Regions from separate parts of the Variovorax sp. KBS0712 genome, predicted to be linked through region 2. Evidence: riboswitches for the same ligand, from Rfam matches in the RefSeq annotation. Region 2 holds a riboswitch; the other holds the start of a gene.

Region 1 (3,399 bases), 1.7 Mb from region 2:
AGGCCCGTGTGGCCTTCGTGGGCCAGCTGGATGAAGGCGCGCACCGTGTCGCCGTCGGTGCCGGCGGAGGGCAGGGGACTGTGCGAGGCATGCACGGTCGGCGCGATTTCCGCCAGGACGGTTTCGGCCGGTATCAGGTAGACCTCGTCGCCGCTCACGATGCCTTTCGCGATCAGCCCGTGGCCGATGCGGCTGGCGTCTTCGACGCTCGGAAACATCACCAGGGAGTAACCGGTCGGGTAGAACGCGCCACCGAAGGCGGCGCGCATGTTGGGTTCAAGCGTGAAATGTTTCATGCTGACTCCTTGTTCTGATGCAACTCCCCACCCCTAACATTAGGCCGCGCGGCGTCCATGCACTGTAGGAGAAGCCCTAGTACTGACAACCGCGCCGGCCCCTTGCCCGTTCAAAGGCGGGTTCATTCCCTGTTTCATTTCTCTGACCGTCATGCCTTCGCCGAGAGACATCGCACTCACCGTCCACGAACTGGAAGAAGGGGAGTTCTACTGGGTGCTGATGGAGGCCGTGGACGGCTCGCCCGGCGACTCCACCCATGTGTACGTGCCGCTCGAAGCCGCCCACGAGCCCTACGCCACGTATTCGAATGCGCTGGTGGCCGGCGTGGCGGTGCTGCGGCGGCTCTTCGGGCCCGACGGCAAGCCCGTCTGACGAGGCCCGCAAGGGCGCCGCCGCAGGGCGCTCCCTATAATCCCGGCGGTTGGAAACATTGGTTCACACCGGTGTTGTCCAACACCCCACGGTTCGAAGGTGCCCTGCACGACCAGTCACAGGATTGGCGGCGGGGTTAAACGGGAAGCAGGTGCGAGGCGTCGTTTTTTCGAACGACCCTTCCATTCCTGCGCTGCCCCCGCAACGGTCAGCGGACATCGACACCCTCAGGCCCCGGCGATCTTTCGCTTGGGCAGCCACTGCGCTTCGGCGTGGGAAGGCGAGGGCTTCGGCGCCGAGGTGCATGCATTGCATCCCGACGCACTCCGCGAGCCCGGATACCGGCCTTCGCAACCGCCTTCGGATGCTGCGGGAGTGCGTGTCCGGGCCTGCCGCTTTTCCCTCGCGCGAAACGGCACCGCCCCTCGTCTCTTCTCCCTTGGCGTCCGCGATCGGTCAGGAGCCTGCGGGGACGCAGGCCGGAGGAGAAGTCGGATGAATCGCATTGCATCGCCGCCGCGCGATCGCTCGGGCCCGCCCCTGCAACGGGCGCGCCTTTCGGGTCTTTCAGGTCTTTCACTGGGGCTCGGCCTCGCTTGCGGGCCAGTTCTCGCCCAGTCGGCCGACGCAACCGGTCGCCCCAGCCTCACGCCCGTGCAGGTCGAAGCCAGCCGCCACACGCCGCTGGCCCTGGACGAACCCACGCAGACCGGCAGCCGCCTGGGCCTCACGCCACTCGAAACGCCGGCCAGCATCGAGGTGCTCACCGGCGACGCGATCCGCGCGCGCGGCGACGTGTCGGTGGTCGAGGCCGCGAGCCGCGCCACCGGCATCACGGGCTCGCCCGCGCCGGGCAATGGCGGCTCGTCGCTGTCGGCGCGCGGCTTCAACGGCCACGGCTCGGTGATGCAGTTGTACGACGGCACGCGCCTGTATGTGGGCGCGGGCACCGTCACCTTCCCGTTCGACACCTGGTCGACCGACCGCATCGAGGTGCTGCGCGGCGCCGCCTCGGTGATGTTCGGCGAGGGCGCCATCGGCGGCGCGATCAACGTGGTGCCCAAGAAGCCCACGCGCGGCCCGATCCGCAACGAGGCGCTCGTGAGCGGGGGCTCCGACGCCACGCGCCAGGTCGCCTTCGGCAGCGGCGGGGCGATCAACGACATGCTGTCGTACCGCTTCGACATCAGCCACCGCAGGACCGACGGCTTCATGCGGCGCGGCGAGGCCGAGAGCCTGGCGGTGGGCGGCGCGGTGCGGCTCGATGTGTCGCCACGGCTGCAGTTCACGCTCTCGCACGACGAAGGTCGCCAGACGCCGCAGCGCTATTTCGGCGTGCCGCTCGTCAACGGGCGCGTGAGCAGCCTGAACCGCGAACAGAACTACAACCTCGACGACGCCGAGGTCAAGTACCGCGACCGCTGGACCCGCCTCGATGCGCAGTGGACGCCCAACGACGCCGTCACCGTGCGCAACCAGCTCTATCGCCTGGACAGCAAGCGCCACTGGCGCGACAGCGAAACCTACACCTACAGCGCCACCACGAACCGCGTGACGCGCGGCGACTACCTGGAAATCGGCCATGACCAGGAACAGATCGGCAACCGCACCGACGCCACCTTCAAGCACGCGCTGTTCGGGCTGAAGAACCAGGTGCTGGTGGGCTTCGATGTGAACCGCATCGACTTCCTGAATTCGAGCGACACGCCCTACGGCGGGCGCTCGGTGGTCGATGCCTTCGTCTTCAACCCCGGCTACTACGCTTCGCCCACGCCCTACCTGCCGCGCTACAAGACCAAGACCCGCACCTACGCCTTCTTCGCCGAAGACAAGCTGGCCTTCAACGAACACTGGTCGGTGGTCGGCAGCCTGCGCTGGGACCACGCGAAGATCGTGCGCACCGATCCGCAGAACCGCGCCCCGCGCCTGGACAAGACCTTCGAGTACGCCACCGGCCGCCTGGGCGTGGTCTACGCGCCCGACGCCGCGCAGTCGTTCTATGCGCAGGTGGCGCGCGCGGCCGATCCGCTCACCGGGCTCATCAGCACCTCGGCCACGCAGGTGCCGTTCGAGCTCAGCGTCGGCAAGCAGGTCGAGGTGGGCTACAAGCGCCAGCTTGCCGAGGGCCGCGGCGCCTGGAGCGTGGCGGCCTACCGCATCGAGAAGACCAAGCTGCTGTCGCGCGACGCGAACGACCCGACCGTCGTGCAGCAGATCGGCAAGCAGTCGTCCGAAGGCATCGAAGCCACGCTCGACCTCGCGCTGACCTCCACGCTGCGCCTCGAAGCCAACGCCGCGCGGCTGCGTGCGCGCTACGACGACTTCAACGAGGCGGTCGGCAAGTCGCTGGTCTCGCGCGCGGGCAACACGCCCGCCGGCGTGCCCCAGGTGGCGGCCAACCTGTGGCTGCACTGGCGCTTCCTGCCGCAGTGGGAGGCCGAGCTGGGCGTGCGCCACGTCGGCGCGCGGCAGGTCGATGCGGCCAACACGCGCCGCATCGGCTCCTACACCGTGGCCGATGCGGGCGTGAGCTGGCAGGCGAACCCGTCGCTCAAGCTCGCGCTGCGCGCCTACAACCTGGCCGACCGCAAGTACCCGGTCTCGTTCTCGAACGGCGGCAACCAGTGGCTGCTGGGCCGGCTGCGCTCGTTCGAGCTGTCGGCGTTCGTGACCTTCTGAGCATGGCCGCATGAGCACCGCATGGCAACGTACATGGCCCCCGCTGCGGCG
Region 2 (3,399 bases):
GCGCCGCACTGGTCGCCACCGCGTTGTGGATCGCCACGTTGCACCAGGTCATGAACGGCACGCTGATGAAGCCGCCGCCCGCGCCCACCAGGCCCGAGATGAAGCCGATGACGCCGCCCGCCGCGAGCTGGCCGCCGGTGCCGGGCATCTGGCGCGTGGGCTTGGGCTTCTTGTCGAGGAACATCTGCGTGGCCGAGAAGCCCACGAACAGCGCGAAGAAGATGGCCAGCGCCGTGCCCTTGAGCAGCGCGAACACGCCCAGGCTGCCCGCGAGGCTGCCGATGACGATGCCGGGGGCCAGGCGCTGCACGATGTCCCAGCGCACCGCACCGCGCTTGTGGTGCGCGCGCACGCTGGACACCGACGTGAAGATGATCGTCGCCATCGAGGTCGCGATCGCCATCTTCACCGCGAGGTCGGCCGGCACGCCGCGCTGGCCCATGATGATCGTGATGAACGGCACCATCAGCATGCCGCCGCCGATGCCCAAGAGGCCCGCGAGGAAACCGGTGCCCAGGCCGAGCGCGGCGAGTTCGGCGATCAGGAGCGGGTCGAGCAGGGCGGTGAAGTTCACGGGGTGTTGGGAAAAAGAGCGGCTGAAAAAGCAACGGCCCCGTGCGGTGAAGCAGGGGGCCGTGGCGGGAAAAGGTGTCTGCAGATGGTGTGCCGGACCCGCATCCTGAACCAGGGTTCAGGTGGGCGAGGGCAGCAGGACTTCGGGTTCATCTGACGCGAGATGATCACGCCCGTCAAGCGATGTACCAAGCCCGGCTCCGGAGAGCATTGGAACAAGGAAATATTAAGCCCGACACGTCTGCAGACAAAACGGATTTTACGCCCCGGATGTGCCGGGCCGCGTGCCCTCAGAGCAAATGTCCATCGCCCGCCAGGGCCTGATCGAGTCTCTGAATGAGCTGGGCGGCCTGCGGGTCGGTGTCACCGGAGGTTTCGTCGGTGCTCGTTGCAGGTGCAACGGCAGGGGCCGGTGCGGCGGCAGCAGCGGCAGAACTGGCCTGCTGGGCCGCGAGATCGAAAGCCAGGTTCAGCGAGGCGAGCACCGCGATGCGATCGCGGGCCTTCACCTTGCCTGCGTCGCGGATCTTGCACATGGCCGCGTCCACGCGGTCGACGGCCTCGCGCAATTGCGCTTCGCCGCCGTCGGGACAGCCGAGCAAATAGCTCTGGCCCATGATCTGTACTTCAATCTGCTTCATGCGTGATGGGAATCTTCGGAAGGGGGTTCGGCCGGCAGCCGTTCGAGCAGGGCATCGAGGCGGGTGCGGGCCGCGGCGAGCCGCGACTTCAGGCCGTCGCGTTCACGCGTGAGCGCATCGACCTGTTCCTGCAGCAGCGCGTTGGTGCGCTGCACCTCTTCGTGACGCACGAGCAGGCGTTCCACACGCTCGGCGATCTGGTCGATGGGGCTGGAGGCGGGCATGGTTGGCGATTGTAGTTTCCCGGGAATTCGGAACATCCGGCGCACCGCGCGGGGCGCGCACCGGACGTGGCCGAGATTCTGGGGCCTGCGCCGCTCGTGATCAAACCCGGTGTGGTGTGTGCGCCCCGTGGGCCTAAAATCCTGCCCGTTGGTGCTCGCGGCGTGGTTCGCACGGCGCAGTTCAACGGGAAGCAGGAGTGGACGCCCCCCGGGGCCGAAGCCGCCTGCGCTGCCCCCGCAACGGTCAAGCAGACGACGCCGCAACGCGTCACCCCTTTCCATCCAGCCACTGGGCGCCCTGAAACAGGTGCCTGGGAAGGCGGCAAAGGGTCGATCTGCCAGCCCGGATACCGGCCAACAAGGCGGCTGCCGCATCGGCAGCCATGACGCCCATGGCGCCGGCGGGGAAGCCGGCCAGGGCATAGAAGTTCGTTCGGTTCACCCCATGATTTCCTGTGTTTCCCTCTCCAGCGGCCGCGCCAGCGTGCGCCGCAACCGTCCCGCGTGCCTGCCGCTGACGCTCGCCCTGGCTTCGGCCTTCGGCGGCCTGGCCCTGCTGCCGCTGGCCGCGCAGGCGCAAGCCGCAGCAACCGCATCCGCACCCGCTGCCGCCACGCTCGACGAGACCGTCGTCACCGCCAACCGCACGCCGCAGGCGCTGTCGGACCTGGTGGGCGATGTCTCCGTCATCGACCGCAAGACCATCGAGCGCAGCGGCGCGACCGGCGTGGCCGACGTGCTGGCGCGCCTGCCCGGCATGGAGATCTCGCGCAGCGGCGGCGTGGGCAACGCCACCAGCGTGTTCATCCGCGGCGCCGAATCGCGCTTCACCGCGGTCTACCTGGACGGCGTGCGCATCGATTCGCAATCGACCGGCGGCGCCGGCTGGGAAGGCATTCCGCTCGCGCAGATCGACCGCATCGAAGTGCTGCGCGGCCCGGCCGCCGCGGTGTACGGCTCGGACGCCGTGGGCGGCGTGATCCAGCTCTTCACCAAACGCGGCGAGGAGGGCGTGTCGCCCTACGCCGGCATCGGCTTCGGCAGCCACGGCCTGCGCCGGATCGAAGGCGGCGTGAGCGGCAAGTCGGGCCTGCTCGACTACTCGTTCGGCGTGGCGCATGAAGAAAGCAAGGGCTTCAACATCCAGCCGATCGCCAAGCGCACGCCCTCGAAGGACGGTTTCACCAACCCCGACCGCGACGGCTACCGCAGCACCTCGGGCAACCTGAAGCTGGGTTTCCAGATCACGCCCGACCAGCGCATCGACGCCACCTTGCTCACCAGCAACACCGAGGCCGCCTACGACCCGTCGGTGAGCTTTCGCACCAAGCCGCCGATCACCTTCCGCAACGACCTGTCGACCAACGAGCTGCGCACCGCCGGCCTGACCTGGTCAGCCAAGTGGAACGACATCTACAGCACCCGCCTGCAGGTGACCGATTCGCAGACCGTCTACAAGACCCAGCCCTCGTTCTATCGCACCGAAACCCGCCTGCGCGGCTACCTGTTCCAGAACGAATTCCGCTTCGGCGCGCACCTGGTGACCGCCACGCTCGAGCGCCGCGAAGACGTGCTCGAGAATGCGCCCACCACCTCGGCCAAGCTGTTCTCGCGCGACCGCTCGCAGAACGCCGCCGCACTGGGCTACGGCTACGTGAAGGGCCCGCATTCGCTGCAGCTGCACGTGCGCCATGACGACGACAGCGAGTTCGGCGGCAAGACCACCGGCAGCGCCGCCTACGGCTACGCGATCACGCCGAGCCTGCGCGCCACCGTGTCGGCCGGCACCGCGTTCCGCGCGCCCACGCTGTACCAGCGCTTCAGCGAGTACGGCCTGGCGAGCCTGCAGCCCGAATCGAGCCGCAACGTCGAGCTGGGCCTGCAGTACACGGCCGGCGCCACGCAGGCCGGCATCGTGCTGTACCGCAACCGCGTGCAGAACCTGATCGTGTTCGACGGCA

What was found. A riboswitch is a leader RNA that binds a small molecule or an ion and turns the genes downstream of it on or off. The one in region 2 is predicted to bind cobalamin.
Region 1: it holds a riboswitch for cobalamin, as region 2 does, so the genes downstream of both, FFI97_RS00290 (TonB-dependent receptor) here and FFI97_RS08045 (TonB-dependent receptor domain-containing protein) in region 2, are expected to answer to the same signal.

Annotation. Positions count from the first base shown of each region.
Region 1 is NZ_VCCD02000001.1:52,028-55,426, reverse strand. It holds gene FFI97_RS00300 (hypothetical protein) at 1-296, opposite strand, end outside; gene FFI97_RS00295 (hypothetical protein) at 448-669, shown strand; cobalamin riboswitch at 750-1,034, shown strand; gene FFI97_RS00290 (TonB-dependent receptor) at 1,324-3,348, shown strand; gene FFI97_RS00285 (PepSY domain-containing protein) at 3,359-3,399, shown strand, end outside.
Region 2 is NZ_VCCD02000001.1:1,754,016-1,757,414, reverse strand. It holds gene FFI97_RS08060 (sulfite exporter TauE/SafE family protein) at 1-574, opposite strand, end outside; gene FFI97_RS08055 (cell division protein ZapA) at 864-1,214, opposite strand; gene FFI97_RS08050 (hypothetical protein) at 1,211-1,438, opposite strand; cobalamin riboswitch at 1,571-1,812, shown strand; gene FFI97_RS08045 (TonB-dependent receptor domain-containing protein) at 1,884-3,399, shown strand, end outside.